DNA from 3 places in the Fundicoccus sp. Sow4_D5 genome. Region 3 is predicted to be linked to each of the others. Evidence: riboswitches for the same ligand, from Rfam matches in the RefSeq annotation. Region 3 holds a riboswitch; each other region holds the start of a gene.
The links. A riboswitch is a leader RNA that binds a small molecule or an ion and turns the genes downstream of it on or off. The one in region 3 is predicted to bind magnesium.
Positions count from the first base shown of each region.

Region 1: another riboswitch for magnesium. It lies ahead of mgtE (magnesium transporter); the one in region 3 lies ahead of mgtE (magnesium transporter).
Region 2: another riboswitch for magnesium. It lies ahead of mgtA (magnesium-translocating P-type ATPase); the one in region 3 lies ahead of mgtE (magnesium transporter).

Region 1 covers NZ_JBQKLF010000004.1:85,409-96,329, reverse strand. The annotation lists gene ACTQ45_RS06675 (ABC transporter permease subunit) at 1-1,058, shown strand, start outside; gene ACTQ45_RS06670 (aldo/keto reductase) at 1,330-2,163, shown strand; M-box (ykoK) riboswitch at 2,246-2,409, shown strand; gene mgtE (magnesium transporter) at 2,612-3,958, shown strand; gene ACTQ45_RS06660 (ABC transporter ATP-binding protein) at 4,169-5,932, shown strand; gene ACTQ45_RS06655 (ABC transporter ATP-binding protein) at 5,925-7,709, shown strand; gene ACTQ45_RS06650 (Rgg family transcriptional regulator) at 7,939-8,538, opposite strand; gene ACTQ45_RS06645 (hypothetical protein) at 9,070-9,378, shown strand; gene ACTQ45_RS06640 (hypothetical protein) at 9,391-9,612, shown strand; gene ACTQ45_RS06635 (hypothetical protein) at 9,786-10,286, shown strand; gene ACTQ45_RS06630 (ATP-binding cassette domain-containing protein) at 10,291-10,719, shown strand.
Region 2 covers NZ_JBQKLF010000001.1:447,428-458,348, reverse strand. The annotation lists gene mgtA (magnesium-translocating P-type ATPase) at 1-2,482, opposite strand, end outside; M-box (ykoK) riboswitch at 2,900-3,078, opposite strand; gene ACTQ45_RS02225 (MerR family transcriptional regulator) at 3,262-4,032, opposite strand; gene ACTQ45_RS02220 (acetamidase/formamidase family protein) at 4,199-5,086, shown strand; gene ffh (signal recognition particle protein) at 5,466-6,950, opposite strand; gene ylxM (YlxM family DNA-binding protein) at 6,994-7,323, opposite strand; gene ACTQ45_RS02205 (metal-dependent transcriptional regulator) at 7,310-7,717, opposite strand; gene ACTQ45_RS02200 (metal ABC transporter solute-binding protein, Zn/Mn family) at 7,904-8,848, shown strand; gene ACTQ45_RS02195 (metal ABC transporter ATP-binding protein) at 8,874-9,662, shown strand; gene ACTQ45_RS02190 (metal ABC transporter permease) at 9,655-10,542, shown strand; gene ACTQ45_RS02185 (metal ABC transporter permease) at 10,539-10,921, shown strand, end outside.
Region 3 covers NZ_JBQKLF010000012.1:46,075-56,995, forward strand. The annotation lists gene ACTQ45_RS11890 (FAD-dependent oxidoreductase) at 842-3,154, shown strand; gene ACTQ45_RS11895 (ABC transporter permease subunit) at 3,412-3,729, shown strand; M-box (ykoK) riboswitch at 4,424-4,586, shown strand; gene mgtE (magnesium transporter) at 4,764-6,110, shown strand; gene ACTQ45_RS11905 (response regulator transcription factor) at 6,761-8,485, shown strand; gene ACTQ45_RS11910 (sensor histidine kinase) at 8,486-9,934, shown strand; gene ACTQ45_RS11915 (ABC transporter substrate-binding protein) at 10,076-10,921, shown strand, end outside.

The DNA.
Region 1 (10,921 bases), on a different contig from region 3:
ACGCTTTAAATCTTGATGAACGGTATATTTCAGAACGTTTATATTTGATTCAAGAAGATAAGCAAGCGATGCGAGAAGCAGCTGTTGCACGCGACATGGACACAGAGGCTTATAGCATTTATTTAGAAAGCATCATTAGAGACCGTTCATATGAAGCGACAGCGACCATTATTACTGATGAACGGTTTGATTTTTATGAAGACACAAACGGCATAGAAGGTGATGAAATAGAAATTACTGTAGAAGAATTAGTCGCTAATCCAGCTATGATTTTATCAAGCAATGAGGCGTTGAATGTCGGCGCGAAGATACATGGGATTTCCGTAAATGATTATCACCAATTTATTAGCGAGGAAATTATAGCCTTAGACGAAAATCTGGCACCTGAACTCGCGCGAACAGAAACAGTAATGAATCGGGCAGCTGCAGAAACTAGTCAGGATAGCGAAGCACAAGAACAGATGCAGGATAAAAGGCAACTGCCAGTTATCGTAACGGAAGACAATGCCAAACTCTTATTGCAAATGGTCATTGATTCTTCAGCAGACGCATTAAAGATTAATGCTGAGCAAGTCAGTGAGAATATGACTTTAATGAAGGATCCGATTGCTTTAGAAGCTGCCACTGACGCAACTGGCTTATCTGAAGCACAAGTTATTAACATGGCGAATCACGGGATGGTATCTTCTGCACGTTCAGTCGATATTGCGCTAGAGTTCGATTTAGAAGTCTACTTATGGTTGATGCTAGGACTGTTGCTAACAATCCTAGCAATGAGTTCTATCTCATTCCTCGCGTCCACCTTTTTCAACCGAACGGGCTTTGCCTTAGCAGTCGGTGGTGGGGTACCATTTGCTTTCTTCTTAATTACTATGGTTCAGCAGTTAATGGATAGCCCAGGTGCGCTCAAGTATCTGACACTAACAAGTTTATTTGATACAGAGACGATTCTATCGGGTGGAGACTTTGGCTGGGGTTTAATTGCTTTAGGCGCAATTGCATTAATTCTCTATATAGCGTCAAATATTATTTTTGTTAAGAAAGATTTACCCCTGTAATTATCTAGGAGTTTAGTTACTAATAGAGGGTTGGGTGTTTTTTGTGGGAAGTGAGCCACTAAAACTTGGCTGAGCGATTAGGTGAGCCACTAACTCAAAGACATCGCTAAAAAAAACGGACGCACCTTCCAGCCAATGCGTATCCAGACAGCCTATCCATAGTGACTAGGAGCTGTCCCGATTAAATCCCACTCAACACTCAATCAAGGCCCGTAAACTTCAAAACCTGCCTCCTTTCATGCTATACTAGCCCTAAACAAGGAGGGATAACGTGACTGAACATTATGTATTATCAGATGGATTTCAAATTCCAAAAGTTGGGCTGGGGACTTATCAATTAAAAGGAGTCGATGGCTCAAGGCGAATTGAACAAGCACTGAATGTAGGCTACCGTTTGCTGGATTCAGCCTTTAACTACGAGAATGAAGGGACGGTCGGACGGGCAATTCGCAACAGTGGTGTTCCCCGTGATCAAATCACCTTCACGTCAAAATTAGCAGGGCGCCATCATGATTATCAACTAGCCTTTGAAGCGATTGAAGAATCGGTGATGCGATCTGGCTTGGATTACATTGATTTATATTTGATTCATTGGCCGAACCCAAAGGAGAACAAATATGTGGAAGCTTGGCGAGCCTTAATTGATGCGCAAAGAGCCGGTTTAGTTCGTTCGATTGGAGTATGTAATTTTCTTCCGGAACATATTCAACGTTTGGAAGACGAAACAGGAATTCTGCCGGTCATTAATCAAGTTGAACTGCATCCTTACTTTAATCAGGCAAACCAACTCGAATTTGACCAAGAAAATAAAATCATCACTCAGGCTTGGAGTCCTTTAGGACGCCAGAACGCTTCATTAAATGAAGCAATTATAACTGAAATTTCCAAGCGGCACAATCGTAGTAATGCACAAATTGTCCTAAGATGGTTACTGCAACTAGGTGCCTTACCGATTCCTAAATCAGGACACATCCTTCGCCAAATAGAAAATTTATCACTCTTCGATTTTAACTTGTCGACAGAAGAAGTCGCGTTGATGAGTACGTTAACCCGTGAAGATGGTCGTAATAAAGACCAGAATCCGGCCGTATATCAGGAGTTTTAAGGACTTTAGATGGAAAATTGTCTGTCAATCAGTTACAATGAAATAGTTGTCAATGACCACAACACTACAACACCACAAAATTAAATAACCTTGTTAGGTGAGGCTACTGAACTAGAGATATGCTGCTGCCCAGAAACATCCAAAGATGCCAATGGGTCAACAGGAATTTCCGAATTAAGGAAATTTTTAACGCAGCTGGGAAATCCCTATGCTGTTCAGAGCTAAAACTCGACGAAGAGGTGCAGCGTTTTTTAACGATTATAGTAAATTAATCTATATCAATCAGCATACTCTTTGGGGTGTGCTTTTTTTTGTGTTTAGAAAACTTCCAGGAGGTGAGGAGCATGGACCCAAGTCCCGATTTTCAGAGGTGCAAATTTAGAAATATTACAATAAATAATCAAGAAGCAGGGTGCCCGAGCACTCTATTTTGGAAGGAATGAAACGAATGATGAATTACGAAAAAATTTTTAAAGCAGCTAAGCAAAACGACCGTGAGGGCTTCCGAGCATTATTCTTCGGACTCCACGTGAAAGACCAAATGGATTTATTTCATACCCTATATCCTCAGAATAAACGTAAAATTGAAGACTTTTTAATGCCGGACGAGTTCGCTAAATTATTTGAATGGATGACGCCGAGCGAACAACAAGAGCTACATGAGATTTTCTCAATAGACTATATTGGTCAACTCGTGTCATATATGGAAGTTGATAATGCTGTAAAATTTTTAACCTACTTACCTGATCAAGAAGCCACACAATTGCTCGACTTACTTCCAACAGACAAGCGACACTCAATTGAAGAACTACTGGCTTTTGAACCTGAAACTGCCGGTTCAATCATGAATAAAAGTTACCTGGTTGGGCGTGTCGAAGAAACAATCAAGAATGTCACTGACCGCGTTCGCCGCTTAGTCGAAGAAATTGAAACGGTCTACTATATTTACGTGGTGGATAACTCTGGAAAATTAACGGGAGTTGTTTCCTTACGTGATTTAATTTTGCACGCCGAAGAAACCGTTTTGGGTGAAATAATGAGAACACGACTTGTATCAGTCCGTGCGACCGAAGACCAAGAAATCGCAGCCCTACTCTTACAGGAGTATGATTTAGTTGCGCTACCGGTGACGGATGCTAGCGAGCAAATTCTTGGGATTATTACGGTTGATGATGTAATGGACATTCTTGTCGAAGAAACGACTGAAGATTTTAAAGAATTTTCGGCCATCAGTAAATCGAAGAAACAAGCGACTAACGAAGAATCAACCTGGAGTATCGCTCGTGAACGGCTGCCTTGGATCATTATTCTGATTTTTCTAGGGATGATTAGTGCCGGATTAATTAATTCATTTGAGGAAACATTGAATGAGGTCGTCTTACTGGCAGCCTTTATTCCGATTATTATGGACTCGGCCGGTAACGTGGGAACCCAATCTTTAGCGGTAGCCGTTCGGAAAATTACGATTGGTGAGAACCGTAAAGGGAATCACTTAGGCAAAGTCGTTTGGCAAGAATTTCTAGTCGGAGCTATCTTAGGTTTGGCAGCAGGGGTGACTTTAGGACTAGTTGTCGCAATTTTCTATGGCAACAGCTTATTGGGCTTAATCATCGGTATTTCACTCTGGATCACATTGTCCGTATCAACTGTGGTTGGCGCAGTGATTCCAATTTTAATCAATAAATTGAACATTGATCCAGCGGTCGCTTCTGGACCGTTCATCACGACCATTAATGACACGTTTGGCTTATTGATTTACTTTTCGATTGCCACCCAATTGTTGCATTTATTATAAATCGTTGACTCCCTTACTTCAGTGAAAGGGAGTTTTTCATCAGCCAAAATATGAAAGAAAAGCCTGTCTGCTTTAACTAACAATAGCTGATTGATACCCACAATTATAGTCAAGGTAGTGAAGACCTCATGATTAGTTTTCAAGGCTCTTTAAGACCTTGGAACAATTTGTTATAATAATGATTAGAATGTTTTAGGAAATGAGGAAGTTATGTTCGCGATATTTAGAAAGTTAGGATGGTTTTTCAAAATGCGTTGGAAAACCTACAGTTTAGCCATTGGTGGCTTAATCGCTTGTGCGATTTTATCCGCAATGATTCCGTTAATTATTGGGCGTTTAGTCGACCAAATGGCACAGGGAACCATTTCGTGGGATGGCTTGATTCAACAAACAGGCTTTTTGTTGGCGATTGGCGTGTCGATGTACGGCCTGCGTTATATGTGGCGTAGTAATTTATTTGGCAACTCTACTTTACTAGAAGCGATTATGCGTAATCGTTTGTTTAGTCACTTTACGAAAATGGACCAAAAATTCTACAATGATTATCGTACGGGGGATTTGATGGCACACGCGACCAATGACTTAGCGGCGTTACGCTTTGTGGCTGGTGGAGGCATTATGACCTTGGTGGATTCATTGTTTATTACTTTGTTCACTTTGCTTTCGATGTTTTTCTTAATCGATTGGCAGTTAACCTTAGTGACAATTCTACCTTTTCCCTTGTTAATTTTTGTAGCACGTTATTTAGGCCAATTAATTAACAAGCATTTTCATGGATCTTTACAGTCTTTCTCAAAAATGAACGATCACGTCCAAGAAAGCGTCTCGGGCATGAAAGTCATTAAAGCTTTTGGTGAAGAAGAGGAAGATTACCAAGATTTCGTAAAAGAAACAGAGAATGTCGTTGAAAAGAATCGAAAAGTTTACCTGATTGATTCAGCTTACACGCCAGTAATTGATGTGATTACGGGCTTAACGTATGTTTTGACGATTGCTTTTGGGACGTATTTTGTCCAGAATGGTCGAATTTCGATTGGTCAATTAATTGCTTATTTCAGTTATCTTGGGAATATGACTTGGCCTTTATTGGCAGTTGGACGTTTGGTCAATACAATGGAACGAGGGAATGTCAGTTACGACCGTGTCACCGATTTGTTATCGGTGAATGCAAAGGTTGAAAACGCGTCCGATGCAGTCAGTGGTTTAGCTTATCATGATCTAGCGGTTAATATTGAAAGTTTTAGCTACCCGGATTCTGACGCAGTGATTTTAGAACATGTCGACTTTAAGTTAACAGCCAATCAAACATTAGGGATTGTGGGTCGAACTGGATCGGGTAAGAGTTCGCTGTTTTCCTTGTTAGTGCGTAACTTTGATATCGAAGATGGCCAGATTTTAATTGATGGTCAGCCAATTGCGCAAATTGACTTAACGGAATTAAATGACCGTGTGGGTTATATCTCTCAGAATAATTTACTGTTTTCAACGACAGTCCGCGATAATATTCGTTTCGGACGTCCAGATATGACACAAGCAGAGGTTGAGCGTTTTGCGAAGTTGGCGGATGTGCATGAAGATATTCTCGACTTTGCGCAAGGCTATGATACCTTAGTCGGGGAACGTGGCGTCAGTTTATCGGGTGGGCAAAAACAACGGATTGCGATTGCTCGAACCTTGGCAATGGAGCCGCAAATTTTAATTATGGATGATGCCTTATCGGCAGTCGATGCGAAAACCGAACAAAGAATCTTGGCGAATTTAAAAGCATTTAGAACACAAGGGATTACGATTATTGCGACACACCGTATCAGTTCAATTATGCATGCGGATGAAATCTTAGTCTTGGACAAAGGTCGTGTAAGCGAACGTGGCGATCATGCGGCGCTTCTTGATCAGGCAGGTTGGTATGATAATATGTTTACTCAACAACAATTAGAGGAGAAATTATCAGAAAGTGGTGAAGCGAATGAGTAAAGAGAAACAAAGACAGACAAGCTTCTCACTAAAAGAACAAACGACGATTCTCGGTTATTTATTCTCTTTTGCCAAAAGTGAAGGACTCTGGTTTGCGGGATCGATTGTCGCAATGATTGTCGCGTCAAGTTTGTCCGCTTTCTTACCGATTATTATTCAGCGTTATATTGACCAATACTTGAGTAGCCGTTCAGCTACGCTTCAAATCACCTTATGGGTGTCAGGAACCTATTTCGGCCTCTTGATGTTAAGAATGGTCATTGTTTATGTCAAAGACTACACCTTTAAGATGGCATCCGAAAGAACCGTGGCGAATATGCGAAATAATATTTACCATAAATTAGGTCGTTTGAGTTTAGATTACTTTAATGTGACGCCAAACGGTGAAGTGGTGTCGCGTGTGACGAATGATACGGAGACTATTAAAGAATTCTGGAATGTCTTTTTAACCTTCTTCGATGGATTTATTAATGCGGCAACGATTGGAGTGGCGATGTTTTCGCTTAATGCAGCGATGTCTTGGGTGTTTATGGCTTTTATTCCGATAGTCCTAGGCTTAATCTATATTTATCAGAAAATTAGTACCGTCGTTTATCGTCGTATGCGTCAAGCGCTTGGGCAAGTCAACGCTCGCTTGAGTGAATCGACGATGGGCATGTGGTTAATTCAGCAATTTAATCAAACAGAGCGTATGAAAGCTGAGTTTGATAAGATTAATCAAGAGTACTTAATTGCTCGGACGAATATGTTTAAAATGAATGCACTGTTATTGATGCCCGCGATTAATTTAATTGAACAAATCGTCTTAGTGATTGTAATCTGGATTTTTGCAGGACAATTACTGGGTGGAACAGTGGTGGATGTCGGGATTATTTATGCTTTTACCTCTTATACGAAGTCATTCTTTCGTCCAATTGGTAGTATGCTAGATAGTTTAAGTGTCTACCAAGATGGCTTAGTCGCTGCTTCACGTGGTATTGCACTCTTAGCAAGTGATCAGACTGAACCTCAACAAGCGACGGAAATGATTGATAAAGCGATCGAGGGACGCATAACCATTCAAGATTTAACTTTTTCTTATGATGGGGCGTTTGATGTCTTACGTGAGATTGAGTTGAATGCTGAACCGGGTGAGATGATTGCGATTGTGGGTCATACAGGTTCTGGTAAGAGCACCATCATTAATTTATTGATGCGTTTTTATGAATTCCAGCGTGGTCAAGTGATGATTGATGGACAGAGTATTCGTCAGATGAATAAGAAGAGTTTACGTTCGCAAATTGGTCTAGTTCAACAAGATGCCTTTATGTTCTATGGCAACTTCTATGACAATATCCGCTTGCATGGGGATTATACTGACGAAGAAGTCATTGAAGCAGCTAAATTTACCGGTGCTGATGAATTCATTAGTGAGCTAGAAGCGGGGTATGAGTCGCCAATCACCGAAGGCGGTGCGTCCTTGTCAGCTGGCCAAAAGCAGTTGATTAATATTGCCCGTACGATATTACGCCAGCCACGTATTCTTATTTTAGATGAGGCGACTGCCAATATCGATACAGAAACGGAACAGTACATTCAAAGCAGTCTAGAAAAAATACGACAACAAGCCACCCTAGTGGTGATTGCTCACCGTCTGTCGACCATTAAGAATGCCGACAAGATTTACGTCCTGCATAAAGGACGCGTGATTGAACAAGGCAAACACGATGAGTTGATTGACTTGGAAGGTACGTATTATGACATGTACCGTCTACAATCACTGCAAGGGCTGACATAAGTTAGCATATTAAGAAGAATAAATAAGACCGCATCAAGCTGATTAACAAGCTTGGTGCGGTCTTTGTTGTTGATTGGTGAAAGATTTTTAAATTTGATGATAATCAAATGCAGTGTAATTGTTATTATATCTGAAAGTTCTCAAGTAACTTTGGATTGTGTCTTTAGTAGCAATTCATCAAATTCTGTCAGAAGAATGTTCGCAACTTCTATAGCACCGAAATGGCTCATTAAGCGGATGGCTTCTTGACAGAGTTCCTTACTTCATCGAGCGCCCCTGTTTTAATTTTATAGATGCCCTTCAGGAAGTTTAAACGATTCTTATCGTAAAAGTAACGTTTATTGACTAATACACGGTCCACTTCTTTAATTAATGGACTAACAGGAGCCAAGTGGTTAGCTTCTAGAAAATAGTCAATCACATTCATCATAACAAGCGCAAAAGTTGAGGGATTTAAGAGTAAATTTTCATATTTATGAGCTTTTTGAGAGGCCGTTCTAGTCAGTTTCTCAACTTGAGCAAGACTCATAAAGAAAATACTATGACCAAAGAGGCAGACTTCATAGTAATGCCATTCTTCACAATTAAGTAAATAGTGATAAATTGAATTGGCGTCTGTTTGATTAAAAGGCAAATTAGTTGATTGGTTTAGACATTGTTTTAAAATAATGACATTATGTTGAAAGCGAGGCAGTTTAAAATTCCTATATAGTTTATTTTGAGAATCAATTAATTCATTAAGTTTTACAACATTGCGAGAGCGATAAGCTTTCCCATAGTGAGAGAGAAAATGTTGTTGAGTGTGCTCGGTAAGTTCATCTGAATGAATTTTAAACTCAGTTATCTGAACATTTATCTTATCGAGAAGTGAAAAAAGTTCCCAACAGAAATACTACTATGACCTCGTTCAAACTCTGAAAGAAACTGTGAGGAGATTATCCCGTCTGCTGTTTCTTTAAGGGGCATCCCTTTTGCTTTTCTTAAGTGTCTAAATACAGCACCTATAGTTGACAAAATATCATCTCCTTTTGATGTGAGATAAGACAATATATATTGGAATTATCATGATATTTTTTTGTTACCATGTTAAAGTACAAATATGGAGTTGGTATTATTAAAAAATATGCTTATTGGTTGCTTGGGCTTTGTGTATGCTTAATGCTAGGTGGTTTGACAGAACGTGTAGACGTTAGTTTGAATTATCCAGAATATCGGGATAATGTTGGAGAGGAGGAATTATCATATTAGGAAAAAATTAAGTGAATTCAAAAGAAATTAGTATTTTATGGAAAATATATGCTTAAGCTCAGTTAAAACTACCAGAAAGGATGACACGTATGAATAGTACAAAAAAATGTCAATGATTATTAGTATGCTATCAATAATCTTATTTATTATTGGTCCTAGTCAAGTTATAAATGCACAACATACTGATAACCAAATAATTATACCAAATGCTATTAAATATGAGACAAGATATTATAGTAAATCAATCTATAATCCAGATCCATCTTCAGCATATTATAATCCTTTTCCAACCACTATTTTTTATAATGATGGAGTATATAACGGACAATTATATATAGATAGTTGGTACATTGCTCAAAATAACTATGTTGTTACTTATAGAGGACATATAGGACCTTTTGTACCATTAAGATATAATTAAGGGATGAAACTAATGAAACAAATATATAAATGCATCGTTATTTTAGCATTATCTTTCTTATTAATAGGAACATCTGTTAACTTAAATGTGTCAGCGAGTTCAATAAACATAGAAGATGATATTGTTAAAGTAGACCCGCAAGCTGCTCCATGGAGAATATGGTGGGAAATTCCTTCTAATAGTTATTTAGGTGAACATTATTACTTTTCTCGTTTGTTTTACAATGGCAATTAAAGAGGATATTTGAGTGTTAACTGGAGTAAGTCAATTGGAAGCTTATACTATTATGAAGGTTATCTCTATCCTGAAGGAACGAATTATCCGATACCATCAAAAGTGAGGTTGGAAGAATGAAAATATTAAAACTATTATTTTCTTTATTAACTGTATTGTTTTTCACGAAGAATATGTTTTTGAATCAAAAAATTCATGCAGAAGAAGTAAACATCGGTGAGTACGAAAGGCATTATGTATTAGAAGACAGGCCATCGATTGTTTATGGAATAAAAATTGATGAGAACAAATTTCAGATTATTCTAAATAATGACCAACCACTAAGTGAAGAAAATCCAGAAGAAGTTTATGCTGATGAAATCCTTACGTGGATTTCAGATATTATGCGACCAGGTGGTGCGTTAGTTGGAAATTTAGATCCTACTGCTGAAAATGTAGAAATCCCCATAGCAGAAGAACTACAAACCGTAGAAGTTCATTTTACAGAAATTATTGAAGCACCTCAATTCCCTTCTTATAAATTAGTATTTACTAATCCTGAGTATAAACTAATGGAAAATCGACTGATCATTAAATTCCAAGGGAATAGAATCTGGGAATTCATTAAAGGGAATGAAGAAATTCAACTTGAGGATGGCAAAAATTCAGTGTTTAGATTAACCTTAGAAGAATAAAGTGTTGAGTTATGCAGCTCGGACTTATGGCTTATCTAAAGAACGTGTCTGGCAAGTGAGTCATCAATTGGGGATAGAAGGGTATGTTAAACAGAAAACAGGGAGATATTCTTTGGGGATGAAACAACATCTGTTGCTTGCTTTAGCTATTTTGAATGAGCCGAGTATTCTCGTTCTCGATGAACCCTTAAACGGTTTAGATCCCACAAGTATATTAAAAACTCGTCAATTAATAAGAGAGTTAGGGGCAAGTGGAAAAACAGTTTTGATGTCATCACACACTTTAAGTGAAGTGGATGCGGTGACGAGTCATATTTTGTTCTTAAAAGATGGGATGATTAGAGAGGAACATTTAGATGTGGCCGAGCTATCCGTTAGAAAAACTGCTGAACAACGTTATCTGGAGTTATATCGTGATGAAGTGCCATCCTGAAAAGCAGTAGTTAAAGATTTTGGGGACCTTTCTAGTCGCGGATTAAAAATAATAAGATCACCGAGAGAGACAGGCGCTGATCGAATTGACTAATTATTGATTAGTGGCTAGCGATGGAAGGTCATATTTTGATAGTGTAAATGATTTTATTCGGTTGAATTTCAGCGTATAATAAAGGCATCCAGTTACGCGTATGAAAAAG
Region 2 (10,921 bases), on a different contig from region 3:
CTAACATCGTTACTAAGAAAAATGGTACGGATGGGTTACTTTGAATAAATGGTAACTTTTCCGTTCTTAACGCATATAATACCATTGTTTGAGACCATAATGACATCACAAACCAACCTGCATGGAACAAAGCCATAAATAACTCTTGGCCATCTTCATTTAAACTTCCGTAATTTCCACCTAATACTTGAGGCGCCATTACAAAGAATAATAAGGCGAAAGTTGTAATATCAAAGATTGAACTTGTTGGACCAAACCAGAACATAAATTTGCCTATACTATTTGAATCCCATTTCTTAGGCTCTTCTAAGTATTCTGCGTCCATTTTGTCCCAAGGAATTGCGATACATGATACATCATAAATTAAGCCTAAGAATAATAAGTGAATCGGCATCATTGGTAAGAACGGTAAGAAAATACTTGCAATCAACACAGAGAACATGTTCCCAAAGTTTGAGCTTGTCGTCGCTTTAATATACTTCATGATATTCCCAAAAATCTTACGCCCTGATACTATACCTCTTTCTAAAACCATTAAGTCTTTTTCCAATAAAATCACATCTGCGGACTCTTTAGCGATATCAACTGCTGTATCGACGGAAATTCCAACATCCGCTGCACGCATTGCGGGTGCATCATTAATTCCATCACCAAGGAAACCAACGACATGACCATTTTCTCTTAATAAACGCGTAATCGTCGCTTTTTGACTTGGATTTAGTTTGACAAAAATTGAATGCTCTTCTATCACAACTGATAATTCTTCTTCACTTAAAAGAGCTACTTCTTCACCAGTAATGTATTTAGACGCATCAATTCCTACTTGTTTACAAACTGCTTGAGTTACGAGTGCATTATCTCCGGTTAACACTTTCACTTCGACTTGATGGGCTTTTAAAGCTTCAAGCGCTGCTTTCGTTGTTTCTTTCGGTGGATCTAAGAAAGCTAGATACCCAATTAACACCATATTGGCTTCATCTTTAATTGAGAACTCATCAACAACACTTGGGTTTGTCTTCTGAGCGACCCCTACTACACGGAAACCATCATTATTTAAACGACGCACATTTTCTAACACCATCTCTTTAGCTTCTTGGGTTAAAGGCGATACTTGACCTGCGTAATCCACGTAGTCAGAGATTGCGAGCATTTCTTCAATCGCACCTTTGGTAATCATTTGAGTTTTACCATTCGTATCTTCAACGACGACACTCATACGACGACGTGCAAAATCAAATGGAATTTCATCAACTTTTTCGTAAATGATTGCATTAGTGTTCAGTTCTTCATTGGCTGCCTCAATAATTGCAACATCCATCAAGTTTTTTAAACCAGTTTGATAGTAGCTGTTTAAGTAAGCATGACGCAGTACTCTTTCATCTTCTTGCCCTTCTAAGTTCAAGTGGTATTCGAGTACTATTTTGTCCTGTGTGAGGGTTCCTGTTTTATCTGTACATAGCACATCAATCGCACCAAAGTTTTGGATTGAATTGATATTCTTAATGATAGTACCTTCCTTAGCCATTGCATTAGAACCTTTAATTAGGTTCGTTGTTACAATCATTGGTAGCATTTCCGGTGTTAGACCAACGGCTACAGATAAACCGAATAGTAACGCTTGTAACCAGTCACCTTTCGTTACACCATTAATTAACACAACTAAGGGTGCCATAATCAACATGAAACGAATTAATAAATGCGATGTTTTTTCGATGCCAATTTCAAAACTTGTCTTAGGTGCGTCTGCCGTAACTTCTTTAGCAACTTGACCAAACATTGTACTGTTTCCTGTAGCAATTACCATTCCTTCAGCGCTACCACTGATAACGTTACTCCCCATAAACGCTAAAGTTTCTAAGTTTGTTGGGCTATCGGAAGCTTCTGTGCCTAACTCTGCTTTCTTTTCAACGGGATAACTTTCCCCTGTTAGTGAAGCTTGTGATACGAATAAGTCCTTTGATTGAATGATTCGTAAATCAGCTGGAATCATGTCTCCCGCGGATAACTTGATTAAGTCACCCATGACAATATCTTGTAATGGAATTTCTTGGTACTGACCATCACGCTTTACTGCCGTGGTAACTTTTACCATTTGTTGTAATTCTTCCGCTGCATCATTTGCCTTAACCGATTGGATCAAGCTCATCGTACCGCTAATCACAACTAACACTACAATTAACAATACAGTTACCAAACTTTTATCACCTGCATCTGCTAAGATAAACTCAGTCACAAATGAGATTGCAGCTAATGCTAATAAAATTAAGGTAAATGGTGTGAAATACGCTTTTAGTACTGTTAACCACAATGGTGTTTTCTCACCATACTCAATTTCATTATTACCAAATTCTTTTCTAATTTCTGCTGCTGTTTCTTCGCTGAAACCTTGCATCGTTGTTTTAAATTCTTGCATAATTTCAGCTATGTTCATTTCTGCAAAGCGGTTGTAGTCCACTTTACGGTTATTATTCATTTTTGTCATATTATTTTACCTTCTTTCCCCAGAAGTGATTTAGTAACAACAGTGCAATACCAATAAAAACAACCAACTCAATTATTAGTAATAACATGTGTTTGCCTCCTTCTATGTTTGGGCTTCAGGCAGTTAATTTTCAGGTGGTTACAAACAAATAGATAATAACTTGTTTATATTCTTTTGATTCATTTTCCGCCTAAAGCTGCGATTCTTTCGACTATTATCATCCATTTGTTTTCAACCTCCTTTTAATGCTTGAGCGACTGCTCGTAAGTAACCTAAACGACAACTTAATAGATTGTTTATTAGATCCAACTTTTTACCATATTGTTCCCTCCCATCAAACATTCATAAACTATAAAATAAAAACAAAAAATCCCCCACTAATCGTTAGTGAGGGCTCAAAAGTGCACAAAAAAAGCTTCTGTGATTTCTTCGTGGAGCTTTAGCACGTTACAACGTAAAAAATAAACAGTTGTTTATTTTTAGCTACGTTAAGAAGAGCCTTATATCGACAATTCCTGTTATACCCATTGGTGTCTCTCGACGTTTTTGGGCAGTAGCCTGTGTTTGTAGCGGAGCCTCGCCTAACAAATCATTTAAAATTTTATGTAATTACTTTACAACTCAACAGTATACAGCAGTAAATATTATTGTCAACTCGGAATTTTTTTAAGTAAAGAAGTGTCCTATTTTAAACACGAAGGTATTAGGATTGTTTACGGTTCTTTTCGTTTATAGATCATCATCGAATGACATTCCTGTCTTCTTGACCAAACAGCCACCTAATTTTCCATAGCAGTATAAATACCAATCGCTTTATGTAAAAATTCAGCTGCACCTGGTGTTATCCCATCATAATAAGCCTTAAACCTTTCATCATGCACATACATCAAACTTAAATTATAATGTTTTTCAGGACTATAATGCCCTTCCGGCCACGAAAATAGTAACCATTGTCGATGTAGTTCACAGACTTCTTGAGCTAATTCACTAGCTGGATTACCATCCGATATCGCAATCGCCAACTTCTGATTGATTGATTCACCTAAATGTTGAAACTCCAACCATTGCTCTTCGGTCATGTTCGCCATTTTAGCATTTGAAGCATTAACTGTTTTTTCTCCATATTTTGCTCTAATTTCTTGACCATAGTTCTGTTCATTATCGTCAATGAGTTCTTGTTTAAAAGCCGCAAATTTTTCATTATCTGTCATTGTTCTCTCTCCTTTTAGCGCTTGAATTGAGTCATTCACAGTACTCATTAAACGTTCAATCCGCTTCTTTTCTTGAGATAGTTGAAGTAAATGATTTTCTAAAGCCTCCTGAAGATTGAAATCCTCTGCATAAATTATCGCCTTAATTTCTTCTAGATTAATTCCAATTTCACGATAGAATAGTATTTGTTGCAACAAATTGACTTCCTTCGCTCCATAAATTCGGTAACCACTTGAGTTAATTCGTTTGGGCCTCAACAACGCTATTTCATCATAATACCTCAGAGTGCGTGCACTCACTCCTGAAATTCTTGCTAACTGACTAATTGAATATTCCATTACCTCACCTCTCTTCTATAGCATAAACCTTCACGTTACGTTAAGGTCAAGCCTTAATTAGCATTTTTTCTTTAAGTTTAGTTTACCATTTCTGTGACCATTAACTTTGACTTTTGCCTAACAGCTAACCATACTAATAGTATAGGCAAATCAAGGAGGAAACTTAATGAAAATTTCGAGTGAACATGTAATTTTTACAATGGATCGTCATAATGCCCCCGCTTTAACCGCTGATAATGGTGAAACAGTAATTTTTGAAACCTTAGATTGTTTTTCGAATACTGTGTTAACTGAAGATGATTTAGTGAGTTCGATTGATTTTAGTCAGGTAAATCCAGCTACCGGACCCTTGTTTATTCAAGGTGCAGAAGTTGGTGATGTTTTAAAAGTAACGATTGAAAAAATTAGCCTTGCCGATAAAGGAGCGATTGTCACCGCCCCTGGCCTTGGTCGTTTAGCACATCGCATAGAAGCTGAAGAAACCATTATTTGTCCAGTCTCAGACACACACGTTGACTACAAAGGTATTCAAATACCTTTACGTAAAATGATTGGAGTCATCGGCACTGCTCCAGCTGGTGAAGGAATTAATACAGGAACGCCTCATGATCACGGTGGAAATCTTGATACGACACGAATGACAGAAGGCAGTATACTCTACTTACCTGTTAATGTTGAAGGGGCACTTTTAGCCTTGGGTGATCTACATGCCACGATGGGAGACGGCGAGATAATGGGAGCTGGTTTAGAAATTGCCGGCGAAGTCACAGTTAAAGTCGAAGTACTTAAAGATTTCACACTACCTTTACCTTTAATAGAAACTGATGATTTATGGATTACACTTGGATCGCGCGAAACATTGGAAGCCGCAAGCCAATTGGCGATTGACCATATGACAGACTTGATCACTCAAATTAGCCATTTGACACTAAATCAAGCAGGTATGTTACTATCCTTAGCCGGTGATTTGCATACTTCACAAATCGTTAATCCAAACGTCACCGTTCGGATGGAATTAGCTAAAACATTATTAAACTCACCACTGGATGCCTAACGGAACGTCATGGTAGGAGCCACATGCCATTGGATGCCTAACGGAACGTCATGGAAAGAGCCACGTGCCATTGGACGCCTAACGGAACGTCAGAAAACCTCGGATAATTCCAAGAACTTCAGCATTCTTGACTAGATAATACAGCGTCACTTTTGTTGGAATACTCAACCTAGCTCAGCGACTTGTTTTCGAAAGCTTTTTCGATTCAATCGGAAAAGCACGAACATTAGTGAGGCTTTGAAAGCGACCTCTGCCTTTGAAAACAATAAGTTGAGTGAAGTACACAGCTTAGTAAATCAACATAAAACTTATAAGCCCTTATATTACAAAAATCAGCCACCTCCTCGTCATTTTCAAGACAAGCAGGTGGCTGTTAAATTTAGCGTTTTTTCTTTTTCTTTTTCAACATACGTTGTAATTTCTTCTGTTCGTTTTCAGCTTGAAGCTGTTCTGGTGTCATGAAGTCGCGGTCATTCATGCTTGGCATACCTGGCATTCCAGGCATGGCACCGCCGCCGCCCATTTGTTGCATTTGACGCATCATTTTCTTCATGCCGCCTGTCTTACCATTCGACATTTGACTCATCATGTCACGTGACTGGTTAAATTGTTTGATCATTTGGTTAACTTCTGCTAATGTTTGACCACACCCTTTTGCAATACGGCGACGGCGACTTTGTGAAATGATGTCGGGATTTTGACGTTCTTCTGGAGTCATCGACATGACAATCGCTTTTACACGACCGATGTCTTTATCGTCTACACTTAATTCGTCAATTCCTGGAACTTTACTCATACCAGGAATCATTTTTAGAATATCTTTAATTGATCCCATCTTAGTCACTTGTTCCATCTGTTCGATGAAGTCGTTAAAGTCAAAGCTCGCATCTTTAATCTTATCGGCCATTTCAGCCGCTCGCTCTTCGTCGAAGTCCTTTTGAGCTTTCTCAATTAAAGTCATCATGTCACCCATACCTAAGATACGGCTTGACATACGTTCTGGATAGAATGGTTCTAAAGCATCAAGTTTTTCTCCTTGACCCGTAAATTTAATCGGCTTGTTTGTAATTGAACGGATGGATAAAGCAGCACCCCCACGAGTGTCACCATCTAACTTCGTAATAACAACCCCAGTTATATCCAATATTTCATTAAATGATTGAGCAACATTGACGGCATCTTGGCCTGTCATCGCATCAACCGTTAATAAAATTTCATCCGGGCTAACGGCTTGTTTAATATTACTTAACTCATCCATTAATTCTTCGTTGATATGTAAACGACCGGCCGTATCAATAATAACCACTTCGTTACCATTCATACGTGCTTGACTGACCGCTTCAGATGCAATATCCACTGGATTCGCCTCAGTACCACGACTAAATACCTCAAAACCTAATTGACGACCAATCGTTTCTAATTGATCAATCGCTGCAGGACGATAAACGTCAGCCGCAACTAATAAAGGTTTCTTCTTGCCGTTTTCGCTCACATATTTCGCTAATTTACCAACCGTTGTTGTTTTACCAGCCCCTTGTAAACCAGCCATCATAATGACCGTTGGTGGCATCTTCGAGAAGTTTAACGGTTCTCTTTCGCCGCCCATTAAAGCTGTTAACTCTTCATCTACAATTTTTAGTACTTGTTGTGCTGGTGATAGTGACGTTAAAACGTCAGACCCTAAAGCACGCTCATTAACGCTTTTAACAAAAGTCTTTACAACTTGAAAGTTGACGTCAGCTTCTAGTAATGCGAGACGAATCTCGCGCATCATCTGTTTTAAGTCAGCTTCTGTGATAGTACCGCCAGTTCCGACTTGGCTGATCGCTGACTGAAGTCTTTCGGATAATCCTTCAAATGCCATGTTATTTCCCCTTTAACTTGGATAATCTTTTATTTGCCTCGTTTTAAGTGAGGTCAATTGCTTTTAATTGATTTAATAAAGTACAAACAGCCTCAGGCACGTCCTCTAATACATCTAATTGCGAAAAAATCGTCATACGCGCTGTTCGCCGTCCTAATAATTCAAGCTTTGCTTCATAATCTTCGAGTGCATTTTCACCGCGTCTAATATTATCATGAACCGCTTGTCGACTAATGTCATAGTGTTCCGCAATTTCAGCTAGTGACAAATCCTCTTCATAGTATAACTCCAACATTTGTTGTTGTTTCTCGGTTAACAGAGCTTGGTAAAAATCAAACAATTGATTCATACGTAAGGTTTTATGGATAGCCATCGTCTAACTCCCTTTCAAGTGGAACCTGCGAAAAACTGGGATACTCTATGAATTCAGCCAAACGATCGGCCAGGTCTAGCGGCGTGGAATGTTCTAAAATTTCAGCCAGATCATGAACTTCTTCCTTTGTATAATTTAACTTATGCTCAAGAAAATATTCCCAAATCTCATGCTTTCGAATCAATTCTCTCGCCATATTCTCACCCGCTTCAGTAAGTTTGGCACCATAATAAGGTCGGTAGTTGACTAAACCTTCATTGGCTAACTTATGAATCATCTCACTAACAGAAGGCGGCGAAACCTGAAGGCCTCGGGCAATCATCTTATTCGATACCGAATCGCCTGAGGAATGTTCATAAATAAATTTCACATAATCTTCTCGACTTTGTGACAAGCCCTCACCCCTTCTTGATTCATTCAATGCAACCTTTATTCTATCATGTTTTTTATTGTGAAACAAATCAATCTCTTTTTTTAGGCGCGCCTATTGATTTTAAAAGTTGCTCAAGTTATAATGTCACTAGATAAGTTTTAGGTGCACCTAAAACATTCGCTAGACTTTATTAAAAGGAGCTTTCAAATGTTTATCAAAACAAAATTCTTATTCATTCGCCCAATCATTGTTCTACTACTTTTGTTTACTTGCGCACTGAGGTCAACAACCTTACCAATCAAGGCACAGGAGGAGTCTTTACTTAAAGTCACTGTCACAACCAGTTTCCTTGAAGATATTGTGAGACGCATCGCAGAAGATACAGTTGATATTTCACTGATTATCCCGGCAGGTGGTGACCCACATCTGTATAACGCGTCTGCTCGTGACTTACCCAAAATACTTGAAGCAGATCTATTACTTTATCACGGGTTAAATTTTGAAGCACAAATGGCAACCGCTCTGGAAGATTATGGTTTTTCTGTCACAGACAACTTTCCCAAAGAACAGCTAATTTTTGTCGCAGAAGACTCTAACGAAATTGACCCACATTATTGGTTCAACTTGGACTTATATAAACAATCCGTCATAGCAGCACGTGATCATTTAATGAATACCTTTCCTGAACATGCCGACTTATATACAAGGAACACCGCTGAATACATATCAGAACTCGACGCATTAGGTGAATGGATTGATGAGCAAATCGCCTTACTTGCCGTTGACGAACGGATTTTAGTCACACCGCATGATGCCTTTGAGTATTTTGCCCAAATGAATAACTTCACGGTCTATGCACCACAAGGCATTAGTACTGAAGCTGAAGTGTCTAACGAAGCTATTATTCAAACGGTTGAGTTTATCATTGAACATCAAATACCGGCTATCTTCTTAGACACTACATCTAACCCACAGGCGATGGAGAAACTTCAAGAAGGCGTAAGTCAATTAGGTGGTGAAGTGATTGTCGTTGGTGGTGAGGATAATGCCTTGTATTCAGATTCTTTAGCTGCGAGTGGCCAAGCAAATGACAATTACATCGACATGTACAAACACAACGTTTCTTTAATCGTCAAGCATTTGACGAAATGAACACTATCTCTAGGGGGATTTTATCATGCATCAAGCAAAGCAAAAGAACATTCTGACAATAGAAGATTTAAACGTACATTACCAACAAACACGCGCTTTAGATAACGTTTCTCTTACCTTACCTTACAATGTTCGCACAGCCATTGTCGGGCCCAATGGAGCTGGTAAATCGACTCTTATTAAAGCGATTCTTGGCTTAGTCAATGCCAACAGTAAAAGCATCCACTTGTTTGACGAACCTTTAGCTAAAGTACGCCACCGGATTGCTTATGTTCCGCAAACTTCCGATGTAAATTGGCAATTCCCAACTACAGTTTATGACGTGGTGTTAATGGGTGTCACATCAAAGCGTTGGGCCTTCCAACGCATTACACAAACACAAAAACAAGTGGTCGACGAAGCCTTAGAAAAAATGCAACTAACCGATTTAAAAGCACGTCAAATTAATCAGCTATCCGGTGGACAAAAACAACGTGTCTTTATTGCACGGGCCATTGCCCAGAATGCTGATCTATATTTCTTAGATGAACCACTAGCGGGTGTTGATTTTAAAAGTGAACAGATGATAATGGATCAACTGATTGCTTTTCAACAAGGTGGTAAAACAAGTATCACAGTTCACCATGATTTGAATACCGTACCGGAATACTTTGATTCGGTCATTCTGATTAATCGTCAATTGATTGCTAGTGGTTCTATCCAAGATATCTTTACACCTGAAAACATCCATACAACTTATCACGGCATCACGACCAGTCGTGAATTCTATTCAGATAATCACATGGAGAAAAAAGGAAGTGTTCATCATGGTTAGTAATTTTACTTTTGACTACTTTTTCTGGGTGGTCGCCTTGGGGAGTATGGCACTCGGTTTAGTTTCTGGCATTGTAGGTACGACACTGGTTTTAGAAAAACAAAGTCAGCTGGGAGATGCGATTGGTCATGCAGTTTATCCTGGCGTGATTCTTGCTTTTATGATTTTTCAAACGCGTCAAACGAGCGTCTTACTCTTAGGGGCCATCGTTTTTGGCTTAATTGCCTTCTGGCTGATCGGCTTTATTCGAAAATATAGTCAATTCCCATATGAGAGTATACTCGCTTTGGTTTTATCGTCCTTATTTAGTTTAGGTCTATTACTTTATAATATTGTTCAGACGAGCCCTCGTTTTCAAACGGTCAATTTTGCTGGCTTAAATACTTATATTATGGGACAAGCTGCCTTTTTGATGCGTTCGGATGTAGAATTAATTCTGATGGTCACTGTCTTAGTCTTAAGTGTCTTTTGGTTATTTTATCCTAAAATAAAAATCACGCTGTTTGACCGAGTATTTGCAGAAACGATTGGTATTAATACCAGTTGGATTAGTCATTTACTCTTACTCATGGGCTTACTGGTGATTTCAGTCGGCCTCCAAGCAGTCGGAGCCAAATTGATTAGTAGTATGCTCATTGCACCAGCGATTGCTGCCCAACAATGGACCAACGCCTACCCTCGTATGATTTGGCTGTCTGGTCTGTTCGGAACTATAGCGGCTTTTCTTGGTACATTATTGAGTACCGTCATTACTAATATCGCAACAGGTCCAATGATTGTTGTTGTGTTGACGATCATTGCCCTCTTCTCATTAATAGTCGGGCCAAAAGGCATTCTGATGGAACATTTATATAAAAAATCACAGGAGGTTGTCTCATGATTCAAATCTTATATGTGCTCTGTGTTGTTGCAGCATCTTGTAGTTTAATGGGAAGCCTATTACTTCAAAGGGAGAGTCTAATGGTGGCGGATGCCATTTCTCATACGATATTATTAGGGATTGTGGTTGCTTATTATTTTGTCGGTGATCTGTCCTCCCCTTGGTTAATTGTAGGTGCCACATTATTCGGAGTGATAACAGTTGTATCTATCGAATTGTTAGTTAAAACCGGACGCGTCGCTAACGATGCAGCCATTGGTTTAGTTTTCCCATTTTTCTTCGCCATTGCTGTTTTGATTATTTCAAAATATTATACAAATGTTCATTTAGACATCGACATGGTTTTATTAGGTCAAGTGGAGTTGTCGCCTTTAAAACG
Region 3 (10,921 bases):
CGACTCGTAGCTGCGGGTGGCAGTATTTTTGTGTTCTTTTTCAGATAAATAGTCGTTTATATTCTGTATGAGAGTGGGTAATTGAGCTTTGTTTTTTCTTTAATCATGACGATGTTTCATTAGTCTGTGAGAATGGTTTTAGGGGGGATGCCAAGGGGAAGTGGCTTAGCTGTTTGTAGTCGGGAGCGTTACTTGTAAAAGATGGCCTACATAATAGAAGGAAGATTTAAAAAAGCTATAAAAAGATGGTGGATTTTGGCTTTAGATTGAATCATTTAATGGATAGTGACACTGTTTAGCAATGCAGAAAGCCAGTTGACTGATCGGTCAATTAAAATGTTGGCCAACTATGAAATAGGTCCTTGGTGAATAGTCTGATTACGGTAGGACAGGAGGAATTACTATTTTGCACTTTTTCTCATGTACTAGCTGGTTTAAGTCATTGACTGCTCTAATAACATGACTGAAACAGGGAGTCGAGGTATTAGAATGTGATGCTGATTTTTAAGCTGAGCGAAGTAAATAAGCTTATAAGAAACATTTAAGTTGTTAATATTTTGGATGGTGGGTGCTAATAAGCTTTGGTTGTTTATTTAATCACAATTCAATCGTGCTAATGAACCTAACAGCAAATCTTATTTATAACAATAGTTGTAAGCGCATTCCGTATTTGTGTTGACAATTCAAGAACTTATTGTTACGATATCATGTGAACAAGATAACAAGTGGGGGTTTTGTTTATAGGGTCATCAATTTAGCGGGAGTCACAGTCGTCGGGGTAACTATTGTTTTCATGTTGCTGAAAATTGAATGATAAAAAATTTAAGGAAGTGAAAGTTTAATGAAAAAAGGAAATAGTGGCAAGCAATTCAAGAAATACTTCTCGTGGTTGGTCAGTTTAATTGTCATGGTGCTCATCGGGCAATCGACACTCCCGTTCGCGAATTCCCAGGCAGAAGTTATGGCGACTGGAGCCAATCAACCGGCCAGCGAAGATATCGTGTGGGATTACGAGGCGGATGTCGTGGTAGTTGGTGCGGGCGCGTCAGGTTTGGCGGCGGCACTCAAGGCATTGGACGATGGGGCGTCGGTGCTTTTGGTCGAAGCCAACTTTGATGTCGGCGGGCATGTGGCCGTCAGTGAGGGACAATTTCACTCGGGAGGCGGGACCGTTGATCAAGAGGCTTGGGAAATCGCAGACTCAGCTGACTTGTATTACTATGACCACACGCGTGGCAATTCGGTAAACTCGCGCTATAATGATCGCGATTACACACGCTCGATTGCGAATGCGATGGTCGAAACCTATGACTGGCTTATGGACAATGGGATTGTGACCTTGGACGTTGAGCCGCTGGTTCGTGCTTACTACCGTGATGGCGGTAATGACGGCGATAGCGTGGGACGGATGACGTACGTGGACGCCTCAGAGTGGGAGAATACCTATACGGGTACGGAAGCCGCCGGGATTGGCATTAGCCGTCCTTTAGAACAAACGCTTCGTGAAGAAGGTGCGGAATTCTTGTTGAATTACCATATGGACAAAATATACCGTGATGGCATCTTTGAAGGCCAAGTGACGGGGATTCAAGCAAGTTATTCTCCAACGATTCTCCCAGGCGAAACCGAGCCTTTACAAAGCATGATGAGTGACGGCAATATTGAAGAATCCAATGAGCTTGTCAATATTAAAGCCAATAAAGCGGTAATTATTTGTACTGGTGGCTCGACAGGTAATGTTGAATTCCGGACAATGTTAGATCCGCGTTTGGGTGAGTATATGGATGGCTTGGCTGGGATGCCTTTCTCTGATCAAGATGCATCTGGTGAATATGCGGCCATGGAAATTGGGGCTGCTTTAGGCAGTTTAGGTAACTATACAACGGTGGTTGGTGCAAATATTACGGCTCCGCAACGTTTTGGTACGCAATACGGTTATGGACGAGGCTGGACAGATAAAAGTGTGATTTGGCCACTCGTTCGCACGAACGGCATTGTGCCAGATTATGACAGTCTTGTGATTGTTAATATGTTAGGTGAGCGAATTGGTAACGAAGATCAATATGCTTACAGTCAAATGGATACAGCACGTGAGCCTTTCTTTGACCAAGCCTTATCAGGCACGTTTGTTGACCTTGAAGGTGATGGCAATGCGGAAGCCTATGGTGGTCCTTTATGGGCGATTATGGATCAAGCAGCTGTTGAGCGTAATGGCTGGGATATCGACGGCGAAGGAGTTCTTGACTATGCGGAAGGTTATGCCTTTAAAGCCGATACTCTAGAAGAATTAGCGGCGATGGTGGTCAATAAATACCATGAAGAAGTCGAAATGGATGCAGAAACTTTGGTAGAAACCATAACGCGTTATAATGGTTTTGTTGAAGCGGGTTATGATGAGGATTGGCAACGTGAAAAAACACTGGTTCATTCAATTGAAGAAGGACCCTTCTATGCACTCTGGGCGACGCCAAGTATGCATGATACCTTAGCTGGTATTCGCGTTGATGGTAATATGCAAGTGATTGATATTTATGGCCAAACGATTCCTAATTTATTTGCGGCCGGTGAAGCAAGTGGTGGGATGCGTGTTCACGGTCTAGGTCGCGTCTTAACGAGTGGTTATATTGCGGGTAAATCTGCCGTTTCGGTTGATGAATCTGGACTAGCAACTTCGGATACGAGTCTCAATCAAGACTTTGCGGGACAAGAAACCAACACGTTGACTAAAACGAATAAAGCCGAATACTTCTCACAACGCAACTTGAGTCAAGCAGCCATGCCTCATTCTGAGAAAGTCGCAGAAATTGACGCTTGGTTAGCTAGTGATGAGAGTGAGCTTGAGGTGGAAGAAGCTGATGCTGATGCTGATGCTGAAGCAGGGCCGGCGGCGGATAATGTCTTTGAAGGACAATCCAATGATGGCTTTGGTGGACGTGTGAAAGTTCAAATTACTGTTGAAGGTGATCAAGTAGTTGATATTCAAATCACCGAACAATCCGAAACAGCTGGCATTGGGGTTGAAGCAATGAATGAGTTAGCCGAGCAGGCACTTGAAGCCCAAACAGCTGAATTAGAAGTTGTCTCTGGAGCAAGTGTTTCTTCTAATGCCTTTATGGAAGCCTTGAATAACGCAATGGAAGCAGCTGGCTTGTAGGGATAGCAAGTGGACAGATTTGGTTTTCGAGGACTGGAAACTGAAAGCCTAGTGGTTTAGGTCAGTAATATAATATATAACGAACCAATCTGTCGGAGGAATTCCGCAGGTTGGTTCGTTTTTTGGTGAAGATTATTTTAATGTACCAACTGGAGAAGTGGGTTAATACGTTAGATAGTTTAACATGTCAACTGGATTGCTGAGTTAACACGTTAAAAATAGAATCTGACTAGCTGTCGGATTCTTCACTAGCTACGATGATTTTCTTAACCGCGTCTCAGTTACCTTTTGGTATTTGGATGATGAAGAACTTTATGGATGGCGTATCGCCTGAATTGGAGGAAGCCGCCTGGATTGACGGAGCTTCGAGATTGGAAGGAATCAGACGGGTTATCTTACCGCTGATGACACTTGGCGTGTTTACAGTAGCAATAGTTACATATATAGGCAGCTGGGGAAATTTCTTTGTGCCTTATATTTTATTATCCTCACCTAGTAAATTACCAGCATCAGTTACTTTATATCAATTCTTTGGCAAATACGGGTATGCCGCTTATGGCCAATTGGCAGCTTAATCGGTAATTAACATGATGCCGACCTTTATCCTATATTATTTCGCCCAAAATCATATGTCCAAGGGCTTGACGATGAGTGGAGCGGCGAAAGGTTAAGCCTTAGAAGGTGGCTGTATGCTGACTAATAAAAGATGAACTGTGACTCGTATTATGCGGGTGGCAGTTGTTTTTAACTGAGTTGCTGTCGTAGAATAAATGGTTAGACGCTTCATTGATTGAAGACATTACGAGTCAATTAATTTATTTGAGAAGACAACCGGTTAATTTATTTGAGGCCTTTAAATTCAATAAAAACACTAAGTCATTCTATTTATAATACACAGATGTGAAAAAACTCAAATATAAAACACATTAGTTCTTTTATTTCATTCTACTAGACCATAATTTTACTGTCTAACTTAGTGTAGCCTAATCAAAAGAGAAACTTATAAAAGCTTGAAAACTAGAATGAGACAGTGGGTTGAAAATAACGTTGGTCAACTAGTGGTTAGAGTCTTGCTAGTTATATGTGCGCCCATTCGTTCGATTAGAGACTATTGGCTCTGGGCGGTGGGGCTTGTGGCCTTTGTTTACGTTTAGTTTAGGTAATGATGATGCTTATTTTCCCTGAGTGATTATCTGAGAAGGCAAGAGGGTTATCTTGTTGATTAGACTTCAGTGGCTGGTTTAGGTATAATGGTTAAGTATGATAATTAAATAGCCTTGTTAGGTGAGGCTACTGTATAGAGACATGCTGCTGCCCAGAAACATCCAAAGATGCCAATGGGTTAACAGGAACTTTCGAATTAAGGAAGTTTTTAATGCAGCTGGGGCTTCCCTATGCTATACAGAGCTAAAACTCGACGAAGAGGAGCAGATTTTTTATGGGATCAGTCTATAGATAAACACGCTCTTCGGGGCGTGTTTTTTGTTTGGAAAATTCTAGGAGGTGAGGCGTATGGACCCCAGGCCGGATTCAATAAGGTGTTTATTTAAAGCATTAAATAGTAAAAAAGAAGGGTGCCAGGATGCACCTTCTGGAAGGATTGATTGATATGATGAATTACGAAGCAATTTTCAAAGCAGCCAAACATAACGAGCGTCAAACATTCCGGGAGCTATTCTTCCGGTTACACGTAAAAGACCAAATGGATTTATTCCATGCGCTGTATCCCAAAAACAAACGTAAAATCGAAAATTTCTTATCGCCGAGTGAGTTTGCTAAATTATTCGAATGGATGACGCTGGACGAGCAGAGCGAGTTGTATGAAATTTTTACGGCGTCTTATATTAGCCAATTGTTGTCGCATATGGAAGGCGATAATGTGGTGAAGCTTTTGAATTATCTGCCAGATTCAGACTCAAACATACTGCTGGATTTATTGCCGGCAGAAAAGCGATATATAATAGAAGAGTTATTGGCATTCGAGCCGGAAACGGCTGGTTCAGTGATGAACAAAAGCTTCTTGGTAGGCAAAGTTGAAGATACGATTAAGGTAACGGCAGAACGTGTACGAGGACTCGCTCAAGAAGTAGAAATGGTGTATTATATTTATGTCATTGACCAGGCGGGAAAGCTTAATGGAGTGGTCTCTTTGCGTGATTTAATTTTACATGCACAAGAGCAAACGCTAGGCGAAGTGATGATGACACGCCTTGTGTCTGTGGATTCAAGCGCAGACCAAGAAGAAGCAACCAAATTGTTGCAAGACTATGACTTGGTGGCACTGCCTGTTATAAATACAGCGGGCAAGATGTTGGGGATTATTACGGTCGATGATGTGATGGATATTATTGTTGAAGAAACGACCGAAGACTTCAATGAATTTGCTGCGATTAGTAAATCTAAACAACCTGTCTCGTCTGAAGAAACGACCTGGAGTATCGCGCGAGCGCGATTACCTTGGATAATTATTCTGATTTTCTTGGGAATGATTAGTGCGACGCTTATTAATTCTTTTGAAGAAACGTTAAATGAAGTAGTCTTATTAGCTGCCTTTATTCCAATTATTATGGATTCAGCCGGTAATGTCGGCACGCAATCTTTAGCCGTAGCTGTGCGTAAGATTACCATCGGTGATAATCGTAAAGGTGAAAGTTTAGGCAAAGTCGTTTGGCAAGAATTCTTAGTCGGAGGAATTTTAGGTGCGGCAGCTGGCATGACGTTAAGTTTAGTTGTCGCGATTTTCTACGGCAATAGTTTATTGGCTGTTATTATCGGCGTTTCCCTATGGTTTACGTTGAGTATCTCAACAGTGGTGGGTTCGGTGATTCCGATTCTAATTAACAAGTTGAAAATCGATCCAGCCGTTGCTTCAGGTCCATTTATTACGACCATCAACGATACCTTTGGTTTGATGATATACTTTAGTATCGCCACTCGGTTGTTGCATTTATTATAAGCTTTGAGAGTAGTAGTGAGCGAGGGATTGAATCTTTAGTAAGATGTGTGGGATCTGTCATCAGTCGCTTTATTAGCAATCGAAAGTCTGTGGCTTTCACCAAGAATCGCTTGATAAGTAAGCCAGGGTCTTAGACTGTTTGCCTATCATTCATCATGAGCTTATCTTTTAAAAACAGATACACACGCACCCTTTATAGGCTTCGATGTCTTGTGGAAATGATAAGACATCAATAGATGATTACCGTGTAAGACTAATTCTGCCTGTCCTAATGATTAATAGACCTTTCATAAGAAGCACCCTCCAGACAATTGGAGGGTGCTTCTTTTTTTGGTGGTGGGATTTGGCGAAAAGATAAATAGTCGAACTAGGCGATGATCTTTAATGAAGAAGGTAGGCGTGTGTTGTTTTATTAGCATTCTTAATCTTCCGCCCGTTCATTCGTGTAGCTGCTAATCGTGTGGGAGGTGGAAGGCGCTGCGTTAAATTTCGGTTAGTTTAGGTGGAGCGGTTACTTATTTTCCCTAAAGGGGTGTTTTTTACTGGGGGTGAGTTCATTTCCTAAAACGCTTTCTTTTACCGTGTGAAAAGTTTATGATTAATGATAGAGTGTGTGCCTATTAGTTTATATAGATGAAGGGAAGAAGCGAATGTTTACAGTATTTATTGTAGAAGATGAGCAGTTGATTCGCGAGGGGATGCTGAAGTTGGTTGAGTGGCATCAGTTAGGGTTTGAGGTGATTGGGCAAGCGGCGGATGGTGAGTTGGCCTGGCCGATGATTCAGGACTTGCAGCCTGATATAGTGATTACGGATATTCGGATGCCTTTCATGGATGGTTTGTCTTTGAGTCGGATTATCAAGCAACATTATCCGAATACGAAAATTATTATCTTGAGTGGTTATGATGAGTTTGAGTATGCTCAAAAGGCGATTAATATTGGGGTTGAGCATTATGTGTTAAAGCCGATTACGAAGGCTCAGTTGACCGAGTTGTTGGTGAAAATTCGTGAGGAAAAATTAAAGATGGTGGAACGGGAGGCGTCGCTGGCTTTACTGCAGCAAGAAGCGTTCAATCAGAAGCGACGTGTATTCTTTGAGGAGTTGATGACGGGTTCAAAGGAAGTGTTCTCTTTGCTTGAGCAGGCCAATCATTTGCAGTTAGATGTGTTGAAAGATCATTATAAATTAGTGCTAATCATGATTCAACCGAAGGATCCGGGTGTTTTGGCTGGTTTTTCTTGGACTATTATTGAGCGGATTCGTCAAGAGATGATTGAGGCGTTGACGTTGATTCCGAATTTATTTGAGTATAAAAGTAGTAGTGAATTGACCGTGTTTTTGTTGGCGGCCAATGAAGAAATTCAAGCAAGGTCATTTGAGGCAGAGTTTAAAATTCTAAGTTTTTTCGAGCAAGAGTATGATGATTTAGTTTTTTTAATTGCGACGACGAATTCATTTGACCGTTTGAGCGAAGTGTCCGAGTATTATAATATCGGTCGCAACCGCTTATTGGAACAATGGTGGCGAATCAAGTCTCAGCAGATTAGTTATTCTTATAATCCCCCTAGAATTAATTCGGTCTTAAAAATTGAGAAGCCATCGAAAGACGTTGGCCTAGCGCAAGCGGTCTTGGTAGATGAAACTAAGGTGAGTGGTCAAGGTGACACAAGGGCAGGGGGGGAACCTGACTTAGATTATCTGTCTTTTGAGAACATACCATTAGAATGGACCGATTCTAAAGTGCTGAGCGAGTTTCTACTGGAAGGAAGGCTTGAGGAAATTCCTGCTTTTATCGAGCGGATTTTAAAAGATGTGTCCGAGACTCAATGGCAAAGCCGGGCGTTCGTTCAATACATGTTTTTGAGTACGTATATGGCGCTGCAAGTCTTTATCCAAGCATTGGATCACACTTTAGATGACGCGTTAGAACAATCGATTAAATTGCCGCTAGCTTTTGAACACGAACCGTCGAAAGAATTATTGGTTACTTATTTAAAAGAAGCCTTGAAGGATGCATTAGTAGCGCGTCATCAGCATAGGAAGAGTCGTTATTATGACGTAATTCAGGAAGCGAGTGCTTATATTTATCAACATTATGGTGAGGTTGATTTAAGGTTATCGGATATTGCGAACAGTGTGAATATTAGCCCAGCTCACTTTACGACGATTTTTAGTCAAGAAACAGGTAAGACGGTGACGGAATTTATGACGGAAGTCAGAATGGGGCAAGCAAGAATATTACTTAGAACGACTAATCAAACGCATTATGAAATTGCTTTGGCCGTCGGCTACCGTGATGTGAGTTATTTTAGTCGTTTATTCAAAAGATATCATAATGTCTCCCCAGGTAACTATCGTAAAGGGGTGATTTAAATGGCTGAAACATTTCAAGAAAAGCGCGTAAAATTTCAGCGTCAGGGTAAACGACGGTCTTTTAAAGAGCAACTAAATCGCTGGTCCTATTCGAGCCTATTAGTGTTTTCGGTCATGATGGCGATTTTATTGGTTATGATGATGTTTTTCAATCGTGAGTATCATGCTTCTTTACAGAATGCGAACGTAGCGGCCGAATTCAATAACGAGTTTAAGAATAAGCTTGATTTAGAAATGTATTATTATGTGGTCGGCGCTAGAGACTATCAAAGCCTGCCTCAAGAAGATATAGTGCAAGCTTCTGAAATTGTGGCCAGGCTACAAGAAACGACCACCGATTCGACTAACCAGTGGCGCTTGCAAAGCATGTTGAATTTGTTGAATCGCTTAGATGAAGTGATGATTGAGTTATCTGAGACCTCTGGCTATGATGAGCGCATGATTTCATTGGAGAATAACATTTATATTATTACCGATTTAATTGAAACTTATATGAATGATTATATATCGGATGAATTGCAAGTTTTAGCCAATATTCAAAAAGTCATCCAACAAAGAACCTTCTGGCTAGTTGGTTTGAGTATTCTGTCTTATTTACTTGTGATGTTTGCGCTCACTCGTTCAACCGTTCGCTTTACCAGTCGCATGGTCTCGCCGATTAAACAGTTGATTCATAAGACACAACAAGTCGGTTCGGGCGATTTCTCGAGTGCTCCGATTGAGACGGATAATGTGGAATTTAATGAGTTGGATCAAGGGGTCGATTTGATGAGCCAGCAACTAGAACAGCTGTTGCTTGATATGACACAAGAGCAGGAACTATTACGTAAAACGGAGTTTGAGTTGTTGCAGGCACAGATTAATCCACACTTTTTATATAATACGTTGGACTCAATTATTTGGCTCGCTGAAAGTAAGCAGAGTGAATTAGTCGTTCAAATGGTATCTAGTCTAGGCGAGTTCTTTCGAACGTCTTTAAGTAATGGCAAAGACATTATCACTTTAGAAACAGAAATGAAGCAAGTTGAGAGTTATTTGGAAATCCAAACAATACGTTATAACGATGTACTAGAGTATTCCATTGAATTGGATCCAGCATTATATCCTTATCAAATTCCTAAATTGACTTTACAGCCCTTAGTAGAGAATGCATTATATCATGGGATTAAACTCAAGCGTGGCAAAGGGCATATCCGCATTTCTGGTGAAGTTGATGAAGAGGAACAAATCGTTATTCGTGTTTGGGATAATGGCGTAGGGGTTAGTCAAAGTCAATTGGAAGACTTGGCTAGGAATGTGACGAGCGACGATGGCTTGAACCAATTAGGTTTGATGAATGTGCATCAACGGTTGCGGCTCTATTTTGACCGGGGGAGTGGTTTGTCTTTTCGTTCGGTTGAGGGTGAGTGGTTTGAGGTCCAGGTGCGTTTTCCAATGATAAGTCATTAATTTCGAAAGATTTTACCGATTGTGTGTCAGTGTAGAATAATAAGTCATGTTGTGGCAATGATTATTCATACTAATGTAAGCGTTTGAGTTGTATTATATAAATGAACAAGTCGTTCAACAATAAAAGCAAGGAGTGTTCATATGCAAAATATTGTCAAAAGATTTATGACCTTAGTCTCAGTCGTCCTTGGTTTATCATTCATTCTTGGTGCCTTTCCTGCTAGTGTTCATGCTGAAGATTTAATCGTTGTTGGTTTTTCTCAAGTAGGGGCTGAATCAGATTGGCGTACAGCCAATACTAAGTCGATGCAAGACACATTCGTTGAAGCGAATGGTTACCGTTTGATTTTTGATGACGCGCAACAGAAACAAGAGAATCAGATTACAGCGATTCGTAATTTTATTCAACAAGAAGTTGATTATATTGTTCTAGCGCCGGTTACGGAAACGGGTTGGGATACAGTTTTACAGGAAGCTCAAGATGCTGCCATTCCAGTGATTATTGTTGACCGTATGATTGATGTCTCGGATGACGCGCTGTTTACTGCTTGGGTTGGATCTGACTTTAAATTAGAAGGTGACAAAGCGGTTGAGTGGATGCTTGAAACTCAAGCGGAAGAATTGAAGATTGTTCATTTACAAGGAACAATTGGATCATCTGCTCAAATTGGTCGTTCTGAAGGGCTAGAAGAAGGTGTTGAAGCTAACGAAGGTTGGGAAATTATTGCTCAACAAACAGGCGAATTTACACAAGCTAAAGGTCAAGAAGTAATGGAAAGTATCTTGAAGCAACATGAAGAGATTAATGTCGTGTATGCAGAAAATGACAACATGGCTTTTGGTGCGATCGATGCGATTGAAGCAGCTGGTAAAACAGTTGGGGTTGATGGCGATATTGTGGTGATTTCCTTTGATGCAACTCGTGCGGGGCTTGATGCTACTTTAGAAGGTAAAATTAACTATAACGTGGAATGTAATCCGCTTCAC